DNA from 4 places in the Vibrio sp. TRT 17S01 genome. Region 1 is predicted to be linked to each of the others. Evidence: predicted binding sites of a transcription regulator. Region 1 holds the regulator's gene; each other region holds the start of a gene.

Region 1 (4,631 bases):
ATCATCCACAAGCTGGTAGCGCAAGTAGATGCAACGAAACTCAATGATCCAGCGTTCCTCTATAGCGGACGTCTATGGAATTTGAGCCTCAGTGATTTTGAGTTGCTGGCAAAAGAGAGCGAGTATGCTTCTTGGCTAGCCGCACATGGTTATGGCGCAAACCACTTTACGGTTAGCGTGAATCAACTCAATGCGATGGAAGAAGTTAAACAGGTGAATGATCATTTGCGTAAAGCTGGCTTCTCAATCAATGAGTTTGGTGGTGAAGTCAAAGGATCTCCGGACGTTCTGTTGGAACAATCCTCTACCATGGCTGATCGTGTTTTGGTGGAGTTTTCTGAAGGGCCAGAGATGATCCCGGGCGGATTTTATGAATTTGCTAAGCGCTATCCTATGGATTCTGGGGAGCTGTATCCTGGATTTGTTGCGGCGTCAGCAGACAAAATCTTTGAAAGTACCAACCAGTAAGTTGCCGTTTAAAGCAAAAAAGCCGCATTGTGCGGCTTTTTTATTAGGGGAGGCGTGTCCAATCAACGCTGTGCGCAGGGTGCTGGCCTTTGGTTTTCCAGTTTGCCTGATAAATGACATCATCCATACTGACCTGATCGCCCGCTAAGTAATACAGATTGGCATTGTAAGGGGTTGGGATGTCACTGAGTATGCGCCAGTTGTCCAGTGTCGATTCGCCCGGAGCCGCGGTCGCACTGTAGTGCTCAGCTTGATAAATGTCTCCCTGATAAGCCACTTGCTCTCCTGCTTGATATGCTTTGGCTTGCCACTGTGGCACATCCGAGAAATTTAAGAATGCAAATGTGTCAGGTTGGTGAAAGCCAAAAGAACCAACAGGACTCCAAGAGAGCCAAGCATAAGCTTCCCAGTCAGGGGCATAGCTTTTGTAATTGGCTCTAAATAAATTAAAGCGCCATAGCTTGTGCTGATACTCTTCATTACCATTACCAAGATAGTTGAGAGATTTTAGTGGGATTTTAACTTCGACGCGGTAGCCTTCATCCACATCACTGTCATCATTCACTGTGCCTTGCACAGTAACAGCATGCTCCAATCCTTCAATGTTCCATGCTAAATCGTCAGACCAAGGTGACGGTTGGTGGATCACCACGTCATAAGCCGTATTGAGTGAGATGCCCAGTTCATAATAGTTTTTCCCATCACCATCGGGGTCCAAAAATACTTCAACCGTATCATCGTTCTGGTAGGTCGGATCATCGTGGTTTTGGTAGCTGGCAGAAAGGTGGCGGTCTTGCGCCCAATACGCGATATACAAATTGTCTGCATCATAGGTGACTTTGGCCCATGTATCAGAAAGCGCGATGTATTGCCCATTATTATGCAAAACAAACAACGAAGTGGCTTTTGCATTGTGCCAACTCGCATCGTCCAACACGCCATCAATGACGGGAGGGGTATCAGTTTGTAGCGCATTATAGGTGTAGGGCGTGTTGGCCATGGCACTGGTCGCAAGGCCACTTGCGATGAGAATAGACGAGATGTTTAATCGCTTCATAGAACTTCCTTTTCATATTGTCCGTGCTACAAATTAACACCGAATGGCATACTTAATATGAAGAGTTGTATGAAGAGTAAAAAAGTTCAGTCTCTATTCACAGCTTCCACCGAGATGAAACTTTACCTTTAAGTGAATGTTTGAGCCCTGCCACAGGGGAAAGCAATAAAAAAACCCGGCAAGAAGCCGGGTTTTTGAGAACGTTTCAAGCGTTTGCTTAACGAGTACCGTAGACCACGATAGTTTTACCGTGTGCAGAAATTAGGTTCTGCTCTTCAAGCATTTTCAGGATACGACCCACTGTTTCACGAGAACAACCAACGATTTGGCCAATCTCTTGACGAGTGATCTTGATTTGCATGCCGTCTGGGTGCGTCATCGCATCTGGTTGCTTCGCTAGGTTTAGTAGCGTTTGTGCAATACGGCCAGTTACGTCTAGGAACGCTAGGTCACCTACTTTCTGGCTAGTCACTTGTAGGCGACGAGCCATTTGAGCAGACAGGCGCATTAGAATGTCTGGGTTTACTTGGATAAGCTGACGGAATTTCTTGAATGAGATTTCTGCAACTTCACAAGGAGATTTTGCACGAACCCAAGCAGTACGCTCTTGGTCTTCTTCGAACAGACCAAGCTCACCGATAAAGTCACCTTGGTTTAGGTAAGAAAGGATCATTTCCTTACCTTCTTCATCCTTGATTAGTACCGCTACAGAACCTTTGACGATGTAGTACAAGGTTTCCGCTTTCTCGCCCGCGTGGATCAGCGTGCTCTTAGAAGGGTACTTGTGAATATGACAATGTGAAAGAAACCACTCTAGTGTTGGGTCGGTTTGAGGTTTACCTAGAACCATAATATCTCACTTCCTCTGCAGGGTACGCTTGTCGCTTTCCATGTTTTAGCGAAGCCTTGAATCAGGCTTACTAGGATAAGAGCACTTCACCAGTGCTGCAAGCTATCTTGTGTTTCGGCTACAAATAGTATCCTTTTTCGAAAACGATTTCTTGATTTTAATCGTGTCGAAGCTCGGATAATTTACGCAAAAATGTGCACATGATCACGGTATGAAAAGTAATCGCAATCGACTAGCACTTTTTATCCAATTTTTCCTGTTTCGATTAACTGTTGTAGTATCGGCCTTACTATGAGCTCCATTGCAAAGCTCATCTTGCCACCAGGTACAACGATGGTGTTGTGTCGAGACATAAACGATCCATCAATCATGGCAAGTAGGTAAGGGTAGTCAACATTTTTAATGCCACGCAAACGAATCACAACGAAACTTTCATCCAAGCTTGGTATGCCTTTTGCGTTCAAAGGGTTGGATGTATCGACCGTTGGGACGCGTTGAAAGTTAATGTGTGTTCGGGAAAATTGCGGGGTAATGTAATTCAGGTAGTCGTCCATCGAGCGGACAATGGAGTCCATCACGGCTTCACGTGAGTGTCCGCGATCGCGCGTATCGCGGACAAATTTTTGGATCCACTCTAAGTTTACAATCGGGACCATGCCAATCAAAAGGTCAACATGTTGTGCCACGTTGACGTCACCATCTACGACTCCACCATGTAAACCTTCGTAAAACAAAACATCACTGCCTTCAGGCAGATCTTGCCAAGGTGTGAATGTTCCGGGCATCTGGTTATAAGGGACGGCTTCATCAAACGTATGTAGGTAACGGCGTACTTGGCCAGCACCTTCATGGCCATATTTACGGAAGAATTCGGCGAGGGCGGGAAAGTCGTTGGCCTGAGGACCAAAATAACTGATGTGACGGCCTTGCTCACGAGCTTTACGAATTTCGACGTCCATTTCAGGACGAGTGAAACGGTGAAAGCTATCACCTTCTACCCATGCAGCTTTAATGTCCATCATATTGAACATCTTACGAAAAGCTTCCGAAGTTGTGGTGGTTCCTGCACCGGATGAGCCTGTTACAGCGATAATCGGATGTTTTGCTGACATGACAACCCTTGTCGTTAACTAACTTACCTGTTGGATTTCATCGTACACTCGGGACGATGAATCGTTTGCCACTATAGCATGGATTATAGCGCTGTCATCGTCTGCTGTACGGTATCATTAAAACTTTTGGCGTAATTGAATATCCACCGTTTCGTGTAATTCAGAGAAAACAACGACGGCTTCACCCGTTTTGAGCTGGGCCTTAACTTGGTCAATTTTGTCTTGAAGAGAAACCTCTTCTGTGCCGTAGTCAGTCCCTTCACGAAGGACAAATTCTTTAATCAGGTTGTCCAGCGCATCTTCAGAGATTTGTTGCCAAGGAACAATCATAAATACCTCACTCGTTTATGATCTTCGTGTGAAGGCGTCATTATGCCGTTTTCAGGCTTTCATAGTAAGCGGGGAGCATCTCTTCAAGCCAAAATCTCGGTTTAAGCACCGAGCCGCTGACAAACCCGACATGGCCGCCTTGGTCATACAATTGATAATCGATGTTTTCTGGCAGGACAAACTTGGGTATGACGGCATCGGTCATAAATGGGTCGTCCTTGGCATGAATGATTTGGGTTGGTAAGCGGATTTCTTTCAGGCGATGGATACCAGAGCAGCGTTGATAGTAGTCATCGGCATCTTTAAAACCGTGTAGTGGTGCGGTGATCAAATCATCAAAGTCATAAAGACGGGTGACCCGATGGATATGTTGATAGGAGATACCCAATTCACCTTTGAGCAAGTGGTGTTTGCGTAGTGCATTGCGCTTTAATGAGCCGAGTAAGTAGCGTCGATATACTTTGGAAAAGCCTTGCTCAATGCGAGTAGAACAGGCGGACAGATCCAAGGGTGCTGAAACGATGGTGGCGGCATTAAGTAATGGTTCGTCGGCATATGTGGCAAGGTAATTCGCCAACATATTTCCGCCGAGAGAAATGCCCACCGCGACTTTAGGATTGTCAGGGAACTGTTGTTGAACATGCTGCAGAAATTGGCGTGCGTCTTCTGTTTCTCCAGAATGGTAAGCACGTGCTCGTTTGTTCGGTTTGCCGCTGCAACCGCGAAAATGCATCATTACCGCGAGCCAACCTTGCTTCGAAAATGCGTCCATTAATCCATTGGCATAAGGGCTATAAAAGCAACCTTCCAGCCC
Region 2 (4,631 bases), on a different contig from region 1:
AAGCAATCCAGCAACTGAAGAAAAACGGAATCAAATATGCGTGGGTTGATCAGCAATTGTCTGCGAAAGGCTTAACATTTAAGCCAATCAATGATGTTGAACCAGAAGCGGAAGTCGCTTTACCAGAAGATACGCCGACAAAAAGGGTAAAACGAAGCCGCTTTGGCCAGCAAAAAAAAGCCAAGAAAATAATTAAAGAAGCAAAGGATCTTGCTCAGAAACTTCTGAATCATACCTTTGAAGGCAAGATTGTCGAAGTTGCAGAAATAGAAGATTGGGCAGACGATTTAATTGAAGCGGCGCTGGTTGATTCAGATGCGCTGCAATGCGTTTCTGCATTAAGACAAAAAGACAGTTACCTACTCGAACATTCAGTGAATGTTTCATGCTTATTGGTGACCTTCGGTAAGCACCTTGGTATGCCCAAAGAAACCCTGAAGCAAATGGCAATTGGGGGCATCATTCATGATGTCGGCAAGGTGAAAGTGAAAGACGAGGTGCTACACAAGCCCGCAAAACTCACGCCAGATGAATTTGAGCACATGAAACTTCACCAAGTGTTTGCTAAAGATCTCATTTCTCCTATTCAAGGCTTAAGCGATGTGAGTCGGGATGTGTGTTTAATGCATCACGAGAAACTCGATGGGACTGGCTATCCGAATGGTTTAAAAGAGGAACAAATCCCTCAACACGGCAGAATGAGCTGTATTGTTGATATCTATGACGCGCTGACTGCTGATCGTTGCTATAAACTGGGAATGAGCTCTGCTGCAGCATTTAAAATCCTGTTAAGCCTAACGCCTTTCCATCTGGATCGAGAGCTTGTGTATAAATTCATAAACTGCATAGGCATGTACCCGGTTGGCTCTATCGTTGAGTTAAGCGATGGACGAGTGGGTATTGTATGGACATCGAATGAGTCTGAGCCGCTCAAGCCTGAAGTAAAGTGTTTTTACACTCGAAAATACCAGCGTTTTTGCGAAGTGGCGTATGTGGACTTAAAACACTCGAAACTGAAGATTGAGAGTGCGATTTCTCCAAGCTATCTTGAAGTGGATGCGACGCCGTTTTACGACGATTAATCCGTGATAGAAACACTTCAAATAAAAGAAAGGCGCAGTATTCAGCGCCTTTCTTCTTACTTATATAGCGAGATAGCTTACGGGAATGTCTGGATTAATCGCTTCCAGCGTAGCTTGCGTGTCTGCTAGGTGGCTGATGCTACCGTCTGCCATTTCTGCTAACGCTGCTGATTCAATATCAGTTAGCTGCTTGCCATCCAGTAACAATTGGATCATCGCGACTTGTAGTGGAGGTAAGCTTGGGTTAAAGGCGGCATTCTCAGCGTAAGCACCGGAATACACCTTCCCGTAACGTGATTTCAGTGCGACGCCACTCAAGTTATGTGTATACGGAGCATGGCTCTTATTTAATGAAGCGAGGGCAAGTGACACTAACTCATCTTGTTCTTCCGATTCTTTGCCATGATTAACGGAAGACATAAGTCCCGACTCAATACCAAGGTCGGCTGGACCAAATGATTCAGGTAAATATTCTTGTAATGTCATTTCATCACGCTGTGGTAATTGAACGACTAGCTCTTTTGCCGTGGTCAATTCGTTCATAAACTGACGGCAATGACCACATGGGCTGAAGTTGATGGTGATGTCTGAAATACCAGTTTCACCTTTCATCCATGCATGGCTGATGGCAGATTGTTCAGCATGAACGGTCTGGCCTAATTGTGCGCCAGATATTTCAACATTTGCACCAAAATAAAGGCGACCAGAGAGGCCACGCACGATTGCACCAACATAGAAATTAGAAATTGGCGCATAGGAGTAGGCGGCAGCAAAGGGGAGAAGAGCAACACGCATTTCAGCGTCGTCTAAACCAGTAAGCTCACGTAACTTAGAAAACTGTTCGGTAGACAAAGTCGCGTCAAAGTCGTCGGCTAAAACAATCGGGCCAAGGTAGTCGGCAATCGCTTTTGGTGTTTCCGCTAATGCTTGTTCGATGCGGCTATTCATAGTGAGTCCTTGTGATTACATTGGATCTCATTCTATGACATCAAGAGAACATTGCTGAGATTTTTGTCACATTAATTGCTGTAACGATATATATGATTTCATAGTTAGAGTGATGTCACACATGTTATCGATTACATGCCATTCAATCGTGATATGCATCGAACCTAAAAACGAGCTAAGCCATTTTGGTGGTGAATGACTTAGCTTGCCATCCACAGTGCTAGTGTGAAGAACGTCGGTGCCAGAATTGAAGTGATGACGCCACACACAACTAACGCGAGTGAGCTAAAAGCAGCATCTTGGCCATCTTTTTCGGCACATGTTGCAGTGCCAAGAGCGTGTGAAACCGTGCCCATGGTTAAACCTTTCGCGATAGGGTGGGTAATCCCTAGCATGTTGTATATTGGGTAGGCAAGAATAGCTCCGAACAGGCCGACAATTAACACTAAAATGGCTGCTATGGCAGGCTCTCCGCCAAGGTGGCTGGAGACTTCCATCGCGATTGGAGTCGTGACAGATTTTCCGAGTAAGCTGGCGATCAGTGACATATCTGCCTGCATATAAACGGCAATCATACTTGCAGTTAACATTGACATGATGCTGCCAACGCCACACGCTAACATGATGATTCGCCAGTTAGACTTAATCTGCGGGAGTTGTTCGTACAGCGGGTAAGCCAATGCAACAACAGCAGGTTGGAGTAGAAAGCTAATCCACTCATTATCCGCGTAGTAGCTTTCAAACGGTACTTTTAGGTACATCAAGACGGGGATAAGTATTGCAATACTGATGAGCAATGGATTCATTAACGGAGAGTTACATTTCCTACTTACCCAACGTGCAAAAAAGAACACAATGATCGTGACTGGTAACCACATTATTTGTTCCCCTTCTTCAGTAATCTATCGAGCATCAACCCTAAAACAACAAGAACAATTAAGGTGCCACCGACAGCACTGGCTAAAATCGGCAAGGCATTGGCGATAAGCATGTCAAAGTGTTCCATTAATCCAACACTGATAGGAACAAACAGCAAAATCATGTAACGGATGAACAGGGTGGCAGAAGGGCGGACCCAGTCAACAGAAACCAAACCACTAGCCATGAGCCCAAATAGGATCAGCATGCCAATAATACTGCCGGGAATCGAAATATCGAGTAAGTGCTGAATGTTAATTCCAGCCAGTAAGCAGAGTAGGATAAGACCCATTGACACTGCATACTGTAAAATTGTTTTAGCCATATCTTCTGTTGAACAAGGTATAAACGATTGAGAGTAAGTATCAGAACATTACGAAATAAGCTTCTCAACGTATTGATAAACGGATTTTAAAATAGCGATCTTCTTTTGAGCACTTTCATATTCGTGAACTAAGTTTTCCAGATTCAACATGTAATCTTCAATACGACTTTCGAAATAATCTCGGCTATGAGATGCCCAGCGTTGTTGTTCTGATTCACTGAGCGTCCATGGATAATGTCGAGCGCGGTAGCGGAATAATAGAGGTTCAATACGCTTATCATTAAACGAGATGTCTAATGCCGCTAGGTTGTTTACTTCCGTTTCGCGAATAATATCCATGGCGGCTTTATCGGCTGGAGAGAAAAAGCCATCGTAGAGCATTGTGTCTACGTCGTTACTCTTTTTATATTCGCGTTCGATGTTATACAAACCGATCAGCTTTTCTCTGATCTCTGGGTGCTGGCGAAGTAAGGCGAGGTTCTGCAGACACTTCTCACGATCAATCCCAATGATTTCTGCATTTTCAGCAGTAAGTGTTTTTGCAGGTGCAAGGATTGGGCATTTATTCAGGTGCACGAGCTTAATGGGAACGGGTAGCTCATCTGCGGCTAAATCAGCATGTTTCGTGTATAGGCGTTGTTGCAGCTGCTCAGAGTCAAGCTCAAGTAATGGGGTTGGATCTTTTGCCAAATCGACCACAATGACGGCATTTTGGTTAGTTGGGTGCCAAGCAACGGGAACCACCCAACTGGTGTAATTGCATTCACGCCCAAGCATCCCGGAGACATGCATCAGTGGTGTCATGTTTACGATATCCACTAACTCATTCAGCTTGCGTTTATGGCGCATGTTGAGGAAGTAATCGAATAGCTTTGGCTGGGCGGCTTTCAGCTTCTTCGCCATTTCTATGGTCGCGATGACATCAGCCATTGCATCGTGCGCATTCTCGTGTTCGATACCATTGGCAACAGATAAGTGTTCCAACTTAAAACTGGTATAACCTTCATCATTTTCAGGCCATTCGATGCCTTCCGGACGAAGTGCATGACACGCGCGCATTACGTCTAATAAGTCCCAACGCGAGTTTCCGTTTTGCCAGCTCCATGCATACGGATCAAGAAAATTGCGGTAGCAGGTATAACGTGTCACTTCATCATCAAAGCGAATACTGTTGTAACCAAGGCTAATGGTATTAGGTGTGGCAAGTTCAGCGTGTATCTTGGCAATAAACTCAGGCTCTGGCAGTCCGTTTTGCATCGCGGTTTGAGGTGTGATCCCGGTAATTAGTGCCGCTTCAGGGGATGGGAGGTAATCAGAAGGAAGCTGGCAATAAATAACCAAGGGTTCGCCTATGATAT
Region 3 (4,631 bases), on a different contig from region 1:
GAATATTGCGTCGATCTAAGCTCATATTGTCGCGAATGTAAGGAAGGTTACGTGGCCCTGCGACTTTTGTTGCAAGTACTACTTTTTCTCGCTTACCCGATTTTTCAAGCCAGCGGCCAAGATAGCTTTCCGTTGCTCCTTGAGTTTTTGCTTTTGGAGGCACTGGATACATTTCGGCAGTATCAATGAAGTTCACGCCGTGATCGACGGCGTAATCGAGCTGATTAAAGGCGTCTTGTTGATCGTTTTGTTCACCATAAGTCATCGTTCCTAGGCAGATCTTGCTGACTTCAAGGCTGGAATGCGGCAATTTAGTGTATTGCATTGAGTTTCCTTCTCTGACGTTTTAATGATCTCACTATATGTGATGTCAGTATCATAGAAAAGAACCCGTTATTTCGGCTTCTCGCAAATTATCCTTGTTTAACTACACTTTTGTGATGGAGGTAAGTTATGCAAAAGACTCAATTAAATAAATGGATTCATGGTCATCATAAGGACTCTTATCAACCACCGAAAGTTTTTATCATTGGTTGTTCAGATCTGCAGCAGTATTTGGTTGCGGTGGAGTACAAGCACAAGTTGGAGCCAGTAAAAGTTGATGATGAACCTTTGCATTTTGACTCATTGGAGTTAGTGAAAGAAGAATTGATCAAGCTGGGAGTGGAAAAAGCTTACTTACGTTTACACAATACCTATGATGAATTTGGTAACCAAGAGCTCGATGGCTACAGCGATGAAGAGATCCCTTTGATAACCCATTAGACAAAGTACTTTTCGAGAATGTGAGCGGTAAATTGTGTTCTCAAATAAAAGCCGCGGGGCAAGGTTTTTATAGGCTTACCGCTAGCACCGTACGCCTCTGTTTTGACTCTACTGTTTGCCGCTTTTGGCCTTAATTGTAGTACTTCGCCATGACGAGCGCAGATCTGCTCTACTTTGCCTAAAACGATCAATTCCATTAGTTCTTCCCAGTCATTTTTTAACTGCCGTTCTTCGTCTTCATTGGGGGACCAAATAAGCGGAGAGCCGACATGACGCTGGCTGAGTGGGATTTCGCGCTCTCCTTCGACAGGAATCCAAAGTACGCGTGAAAGTTTATTGCGTACATGGCTCTGTTCCCAGGTTAAACCATGAACCCCAATTAATGGAGCGACACACACAAATGTGGTTTCTAGCGGTTTACCTGTGTAGCTAATCGGTATGGTTTTCAGTTCAATTCCGAGCTGTTCGAAATCTTGTTGTGGTTTGCTGCCTGCAGTTGCACCAAGATGCCATTCCAGCAGTTGACCGACCCAACCTTTATCGCGCTTTAGATCCGGTGGAACTGTCATGCCAGCTTCACTTGCTAACTCTGCAAAGTTCATTCCTGCAATTTCTTGTGCTCGTGCTAGCAGTTCTTGTTCTGATTGAGGTTCTGGTTTCATGATTCTAAAGCGATAAAAGTAAAAACATATTGTAACTGAGAACGGGAATTTTCGAGAAGTTTGTTTTGTGATCATTTTGATTAAAAGATCATCTCTCCAATGGTTATCCACAGTCTCTGGATTTTAAACCATAAAAAATTACTATCTGGATCTATTTACAGTAGTTTAAAGGTTTAAATTTTAGTGGTGTATCGTTCAGTTAACTAAAATATCTCCTTTGAGTGTGGATAAATTGAGACTTGATGGATCTTTGACCGATCTGAGATGACGGTTATAAACAACCATAAATACAGCATTGTTATTTGATGTTTCTTGGTTTTATCTTGTTGTTTTGTAGTGGTATTTTGTTTTATTGGTATGTTTTTTTTTCAGTTGTGGTAATGGTGTTGGTGATGAAATGATCACTATAAAACGGATTCTTCACATAGTTATACACAGAAAAGGTGAATAAATGTGGCCTAGGTCTCAACTGTGTGTTGATAATATCGTGATTGGGTGAAAGTTATCCAAAATACTCAGGAATCACCCATAAATACTGCTTTAATCACATTAGTAAGTTTGCTCCGATTGGGGATATGTGGAAAAATCACGGTAATTGAAGATATTAATAGAGGTTGGCCAGTGATAGATGGCGATGGTTACCGCTTAAATGTGGGAATTGTAATTTGTAACAACCATGGTCAGGTCTTCTGGGCAAAACGATACGGACAACACTCATGGCAGTTTCCTCAAGGGGGAATTGATGATGGGGAAACCCCTGAACAGGCCATGTTTAGGGAGTTATATGAAGAGGTGGGACTGACGAAAAAAGACGTCAAGATCATCGCGACCAGCCGGCATTGGTTACGCTATAAGTTACCTAAGCGTTTGGTCCGGTGGGATTCCAAACCTGTTTGTATCGGCCAAAAACAGAAATGGTTTCTCCTTCGCTTAGATTGTGATGAGTCTAGAATAAACATGCAGCGTGGGAGTTCCCCTGAATTCGATGGCTGGCGTTGGGTCAGCTACTGGTACCCAGTAAGACAAGTGGTTTCTTTTAAACGCGATGTTTATCGTCGAGCGATGAAAGAGTTTGCCTCAATGGCAATGCCCTTTAAAGAACGCAGAACAAAAGGTAAACGTAAACACCGAAGAGGATAGACATGCTTTCTCAACTAAGGGAGATAGTTGAACAGGTTTCCAAAGTCGAAGAGGTACATTTGGCGCTGGAAATTTTAGTTAAGCAAACGTGCAGTGCGATGAACACGGAGTGCTGCACCGTCTATTTTGCTAACGAAGAAATGCATCGTCTTGAGCTTATGGCAACGCAAGGCCTTCGGTTCAAAGGTGATAAAATTTGCATTGGCTTTAATGAAGGTTTGGTCGGCTTAGTAAAAAGGACGGCAGAACCACTCAACTTAGCTGAAGCGTCCAAACATCCTCATTACAAATATTTCTCTGAGCTTGGTGAAGAGGTTTACCAAAGCTTTCTCGCCACGCCAATCATCTACCGAAAACAAGTCTTAGGCGTTTTAGTTGTTCAGCAAAAAGAGCCCCGTCAATTTGACGAGATGGAAGAGTCATTCCTAGTGACGCTTGCAGCGCAGCTCGCGGTGATCATTGCTCATGCCCAAACACAAGGCTTATGGCGATTAGAGAAGAAACAACAGGCCATTAAAGGTATTCCTGCTTCTCCTGGGGTCGCTATCGGGGAATTTTGGTGGGATGACACGCAACCCGATCTTTCGCAAGTTTCGCCGGCATCAACCTTAAACGTCGAACAAGAACAAGAATGGTTGCTTCTTGCGATCGAAGAAGCATTGAATGATTTTCGCCGGATGCGTAAAAAGCTCGACAGTGAGATCAATAAAGATGCGCTGGCGATTTTCGATCTCTTTACCCACCTACTCAACGATCCAATGCTGCGCAAAGATCTGAAAGCGCAGATCCAAAAAGGCGATCGCGCTGATTGGGCCCTACGTCAGGTAGTCGAGGCGTATTCAAACCGTTTCGCCCGAATGTCTGATGTTTATCTACGAGAAAGAGCGCAAGATATTCGAGAGCTTGGGCAGCGATTACTTTTTTTCCTCCACAACACCGAAAAAGAGCAACAGGTTTTTGAGCGCCCGGTGATCATGGTAGTGCGTGAGTTAACTGCCTCGTTGCTGGCATCAGTACCTAAAGAGATGTTGCTTGCTGTTATTTCACTGGAGGGGGCGGCCAATTCACATGCGGCAATTTTATCGAGGGCGTTAGGTATTCCTGCGATCATGGGCGTTAACCTCAACTTGAAAGGGATTAACGGCCGGACTGGGGTTGTGGATGGTTATTCCGGTAAAATTCTGGTTTCACCAAATAAACAATTACTGAAAGAGTATCGGGCTCTGGCTAACGAAGAGCGAGAGCTTGCTCGGTTGGTTAACCGCCGCATTGAAAAGCCTGCGTGCACCAAAGATGGTGAACGAATTGAAGTGTTGCTTAATGCTGGTTTGAGCGCTGATACCAACATTGCCATTAATGAAGGTGTTGATGGAGTCGGGTTGTACCGCACCGAGATCTCTTTCTTACTTCAACATCGTTTTCCTTCAGAAGAAGAGCAAACACAACAGTATCAGGCGGTACTGCGTGCCTATCCTAACAAACGTGTTGTTATGCGGACGTTAGATGTTGGAGGTGATAAAGCGCTGCCGTACCTACCGATTGAAGAGGACAATCCTTTCCTTGGCTGGCGAGGTATTCGTTTTACTCTCGATCATCCTGATATTTTTTTGATGCAGCTTCGAGCCATGCTTAGGGCGAGCGCAGAACATAATAACTTGAGCATTTTGTTGCCAATGGTGTCTGCAACTCAAGAACTCGACGATGCCATCATGTTGATCCATCAAGCTTATCAAGAAGTGGTAGCGTTGGATGAACGTATTGTCATGCCCCCGATAGGAGTCATGATTGAAGTCCCTTCTATGCTTTATTTATTGCCGCTGATCTCAAAGAAAATTGACTTTGTATCGGTAGGTACCAATGACTTAACTCAATACTTGCTCGCTGTTGATCGCAATAATTCTCGGGTTTCTGATGTGTATGAGTCATTGCATCCTTCTGTGATCATGGCGTTGGCTCATATTCATCAAAGCTGTCAGCAATTGGATTTGCCTGTATGTATCTGTGGTGAGTTAGCTGGTGATCCTATTGGTGCTTTATTGCTAATTGGCCTTGGTTATCGCAGTT
Region 4 (4,631 bases), on a different contig from region 1:
TTTAGCTGCTGCTGCAGCTTTAGCGTTTGCTAGAGAAACAGCTAGGATAGCGTTCGCACCGAAGTTAGATTTGTTTTCAGTACCGTCTAGGTCAATCATTACTGCGTCGATTGCAGCTTGGTCTTTAGCGTCTTTACCAACTAGAGCTTCAGCGATTGCGCCGTTTACAGCTTCAACAGCTTTAAGAACACCTTTACCTAGGAAACGTGCTTTGTCACCGTCACGTAGCTCAAGAGCTTCGCGAGAACCAGTAGATGCGCCAGATGGAGCTGCCGCCATACCTACGAAACCGCCTTCTAGGTGTACTTCAGCTTCTACAGTTGGGTTACCACGTGAGTCGATGATTTCACGACCTAGAACTTTAACGATCTTAGACATTAATGTTTCCTCTCGTTCAAATATAAATGTCAATTTTAAAGGGCAGCAGCACAACCTTCGCCGCTGCCCGTATCCTTTTACTTCTCGAATTCGCCGCGAGCATTTTGACCCGCTGCTTTAACGAAACCTGCGAATAGTGGGTGACCATCGCGAGGCGTCGAGGTGAATTCTGGGTGGAACTGAGCCGCTACAAACCATGGGTGAGCTGGGTTCTCAATCATTTCCACTAGTTTCTTATCTGCAGATAACCCTGATACTTTCAGACCTGCTTTTTCAATTTTCGGACGAAGCACATTATTTACTTCGTAACGGTGACGGTGGCGTTCATGAACTGTCGCGCTACCGTATAGTTCACGAGCTTTAGTACCTTTCTCTAGGTGACATAGCTGTGAACCAAGACGCATCGTACCACCTAGGTCAGACGCTTCAGTACGTTCTTCAACTTTACCTTCGCCGTCTACCCATTCAGTGATCAAACCTACCACAGGGTACTTCGTCTCTTTGTTAAATTCTGTTGAATGTGCACCTTCCATACCCGCTACGTTACGCGCGTATTCGATCAGTGCTACTTGCATGCCTAGACAGATACCTAGGTAAGGTACTTTGTTTTCACGAGCGTATTGTGCTGCGCGAATCTTACCTTCGATACCACGGTCACCGAAGCCGCCAGGTACTAGGATTGCGTCCAGACCTTCAAGTACTTCTACGCCTTTCGTCTCAACATCTTGAGAGTCTACATATTTAATTGTGACGTTTAGACGGTTTTTCAAGCCTGCGTGTTTAAGTGCTTCGTTTACTGACTTGTAAGCATCTGGTAGTTCGATGTATTTACCGACCATACCGATAGTTACTTCGCCAGTTGGGTTCGCTTCTTCGTAGATAACCTGTTCCCATTCAGACAGATCAGCTTCTGGTGCATTGATACCAAAGCGAGCACAAACTAGGTCATCTAGACCTTGAGACTTAACAAGTTGAGGGATCTTGTAGATTGAATCTACGTCCTTCATTGAGATTACCGCTTTCTCAGGAACGTTACAGAATAGCGCAATTTTCTTACGCTCGTTCGCTGGGATCATACGATCAGAGCGGCAAACAAGAATATCTGGTTGGATACCGATAGATAGTAGCTCTTTAACAGAGTGCTGAGTTGGCTTAGTTTTCACTTCACCTGCAGCAGCTAGGTAAGGAACTAGCGTTAGGTGCATGAACATTGCACGTTCACGGCCTAGTTCTACAGCAAGCTGACGAATCGCTTCCATAAATGGTAGTGATTCGATATCACCTACCGTACCACCGACTTCAACGATAGCGACATCATGGCCTTCAGAGCCTGCAATTACGCGATCTTTGATAGCGTTGGTGATGTGAGGGATAACCTGAATGGTTGCACCTAGGTAATCGCCACGACGCTCTTTACGTAGAACGTCTGCATAAACACGACCAGCAGTGAAGTTGTTACGCTTAGTCATCTTGGTGCGAATGAAACGCTCGTAGTGACCAAGGTCAAGGTCAGTCTCTGCGCCATCTTCCGTAACGAACACTTCACCGTGTTGAGTTGGGCTCATTGTGCCTGGATCAACGTTGATGTAAGGGTCAAGCTTCATCATGGTCACTTTAAGACCACGAGCTTCTAGAATAGCTGCAAGAGATGCTGCTGCAATACCTTTACCTAGAGAGGATACAACCCCGCCAGTAACAAAAATGTAATTTGTCGTCATGTTTAACCTGAAATTGGTTGAATGAGGGAAATAGATTTCTTCTGGACGGGATGTGAATATACCAGAAGCACCTAACCGCCACAACGTGAAATCTATCACACTGCAATTTTTTATTTTTTGCTTCAAATCAAACTGCGTTAAAGCATTGTTCCATTCGAAAAAACGGTTTGAGTCAATACTGTCTCAAACTCATTCACACCAGTTATCCTTTACCACTTACCGCTTTTCTTGCCTCTTTACTTCATCCCACATCGCGTCCAGTTCTGATAAGTTATAATCTGTCAGCTGCTTTTGTTGCTCAGCAACGATAGACTCAACTTGCTTAAACCGACGTGAGAATTTTAGGTTTGCCTTACTCAACGCAACTTCCGGATCTCTCCCTAAGTGACGAGACAAATTAACCGTCGCAAACAATAAATCCCCGACTTCCGATTCCACTCGTTCTTCATCAAGTTCAACTTGTAGAGCTTCATCCATTACTTCTTCTATCTCTTCCTGAACCTTCGCAACAACGGGGCCGATAGAATCCCAATCAAAACCAAATTTGGCGCATTGTTTCTGAATTTTTGTAGCACGTGAAAGTGCCGGAAGAGAATTTGGTATTGAGTCTAGAATACTTTGTTGTTCTTTTCCTGCTTGAGCTTTCTCTTTTTCCTTTTCTTTTTCCCAATTCGCCGTTATTTGCTCTTCATTCTCAAACTTGGTATCTGAAAAAACATGGGGATGGCGTCGAGTCAGCTTTTCATTAACTGTTTCAACAACTTCAGAAAACTCAAACAGCCCTTGTTCTTTCGCCAGCTGACTATAGAAGATCACCTGAAATAGCAAATCACCAAGCTCTTCTTTTAAGTTTAGCCAGTCCCTGTTTTGGATGGCATCCACCACTTCATAGGTTTCCTCAATAGTATGCGGAACAATGGTGTCAAACGTCTGCTTTTGGTCCCAAGGACAGCCGCTTTCTGGATCTCGCAGCTTCGCCATGATTTGTTCTAACTGTTCAATTGGATGACTCATAATCTTATGTTCCTTTAAACCTTCTATTTAAAGAAAAAAGGTGAGCAGCATAACCACTCACCTTTAATTTATTCTCTGACCGTTTTTACTAAGTAGTTGGTTTTTCTAACAAGACAACAAACTTACGAGGCTCCTGAGCATAGCTTGCCTATGTGATGGAGCGAGTATAGTGCAGTTACCGCAGTTAGAGAGCCAAATACGACGTAAAAATTAGCCGAGGCGTTTTACTGACATCACATCCTTGATCTGCTCAACACGCTTTGACACACGAGAGAACACTTCAAGGTTGGTTACTTCTAAATCAAAATCCATGATCGACATTTGACTACGGTAGTCAACGCGACTCTTCATACTGGTGACTTTGATTTTTTCATTGGCAAATAGCGTCGTAATGTCTTTCACTAAACCCCCTCGTTCCATCGCCTCGATACGTACAGTCAAAATATACGAGCCGACGAAACCACTGCCCCAAACCGTATCAATGATCCGCTCTGGTGCATGAAGGCGTAGCTCTTCAAGCTGTTCGCAATCGCTACGGTGAACAGAAATTCCTCGTCCTTGAGTGATGTAACCACTGATTTCATCACCCGGGATCGGTTGGCAGCATCGCGCTAGGTGCGTCATGAGGTTATCGACCCCTTCTACCACAACCGCATCTTTCTTCGGACGACTTTGCGCTGGCGCTCTGTTTTCTGCTTCTTGCAGTTTTTCTAGCGCTTGCTGATCTTCTTCTTCCGCCGTCGGTTTATTTACCAAGGCATTGATGTGGTTGATGATCTGGTTGATGCGCAAGTCACCACTACCAATACCAACATACAATTCATCGGCGCTATTAACGTTAAAGCGTTTCAGTGCGTACTGTTCCGCATCTTTTAACGTCGCCCCGATTTTCACCAGCTCTTGCTCTAGGATCTCACGGCCTGCTTCAAGGTTCTTCTCACGGCTTTGCTTACGGAACCATGCATTGATTTTTGCTCGTGCACGTCCTGAATGAACAAAACCCAGTGATGGATTCAGCCAGTCACGAGATGGATTCGGCTCTTTCTGAGTGATGATTTCAACCTGATCACCCATTTGCAGCTTGTGCGTAAACGGGACGATACGTCCTGCAACCTTGGCCCCAATACAACGATGACCGACTTCTGAGTGGATATGATAAGCGAAATCAAGAGGGGTCGCCCCCATTGGCAAATCAACGACGTCGCCACGAGGGGTAAAGGCATACACGCGATCATCGAATACTTGACTACGCAGCTCATCCAACATCTCTCCAGAGTCGGACATCTCTTCTTGCCAATCGAGTAGTTTACGTAGCCACGTGATCTTCTCATCGTAACCGCTGCGACTGCTTGCACCTTCTTTATATTTCCAGTGTGCAGCAACGCCCAGCTCCGAGTCTTCATGCATATCTTTGGTGCGAATCTGGATCTCGATGGTTTTGCCTTCAGGCCCAAGAATCACTGTATGGATAGATTGGTAGCCGTTTGGTTTTGGATTAGCGACGTAATCATCGAACTCGCT

What was found. The regulator CRP, encoded in region 1, controls carbon source genes, mostly activating them, when cyclic AMP is high. The targets are predictions, from matches to a motif close to TGTGANNNNNNTCACA.
Region 2: a site for CRP is predicted at 2,086-2,101, ahead of cdd (cytidine deaminase). Genes of this name have one in related genera too.
Region 3: a site for CRP is predicted at 1,880-1,895, ahead of rppH (RNA pyrophosphohydrolase). Genes of this name have one in related genera too.
Region 4: a site for CRP is predicted at 2,181-2,196, ahead of ACQEXS_RS16525 (CTP synthase). Genes of this name have one in related genera too.

Annotation. Positions count from the first base shown of each region.
Region 1 is NZ_JBNJOG010000007.1:227,014-231,644, forward strand. It holds gene ACQEXS_RS13310 (DUF1338 domain-containing protein) at 1-468, shown strand, start outside; gene ACQEXS_RS13315 (sugar-binding protein) at 512-1,525, opposite strand; gene crp (cAMP-activated global transcriptional regulator CRP) at 1,743-2,375, opposite strand; gene ACQEXS_RS13325 (phosphoribulokinase) at 2,618-3,487, opposite strand; gene ACQEXS_RS13330 (YheU family protein) at 3,605-3,817, opposite strand; gene ACQEXS_RS13335 (hydrolase) at 3,858-4,631, opposite strand, start outside.
Region 2 is NZ_JBNJOG010000001.1:576,339-580,969, forward strand. It holds gene ACQEXS_RS02515 (HD-GYP domain-containing protein) at 1-1,082, shown strand, start outside; gene cdd (cytidine deaminase) at 1,143-2,030, opposite strand; gene ACQEXS_RS02525 (CidB/LrgB family autolysis modulator) at 2,231-2,908, opposite strand; gene ACQEXS_RS02530 (CidA/LrgA family protein) at 2,908-3,273, opposite strand; gene sbcB (exodeoxyribonuclease I) at 3,322-4,631, opposite strand, start outside.
Region 3 is NZ_JBNJOG010000011.1:42,309-46,939, reverse strand. It holds gene ACQEXS_RS16295 (NADP(H)-dependent aldo-keto reductase) at 1-325, opposite strand, end outside; gene ACQEXS_RS16290 (DUF6482 family protein) at 454-765, shown strand; gene mutH (DNA mismatch repair endonuclease MutH) at 762-1,427, opposite strand; gene rppH (RNA pyrophosphohydrolase) at 2,049-2,567, shown strand; gene ptsP (phosphoenolpyruvate--protein phosphotransferase) at 2,570-4,631, shown strand, end outside.
Region 4 is NZ_JBNJOG010000011.1:100,145-104,775, forward strand. It holds gene eno (phosphopyruvate hydratase) at 1-378, opposite strand, end outside; gene ACQEXS_RS16525 (CTP synthase) at 456-2,096, opposite strand; gene mazG (nucleoside triphosphate pyrophosphohydrolase) at 2,313-3,110, opposite strand; gene relA (GTP diphosphokinase) at 3,321-4,631, opposite strand, start outside.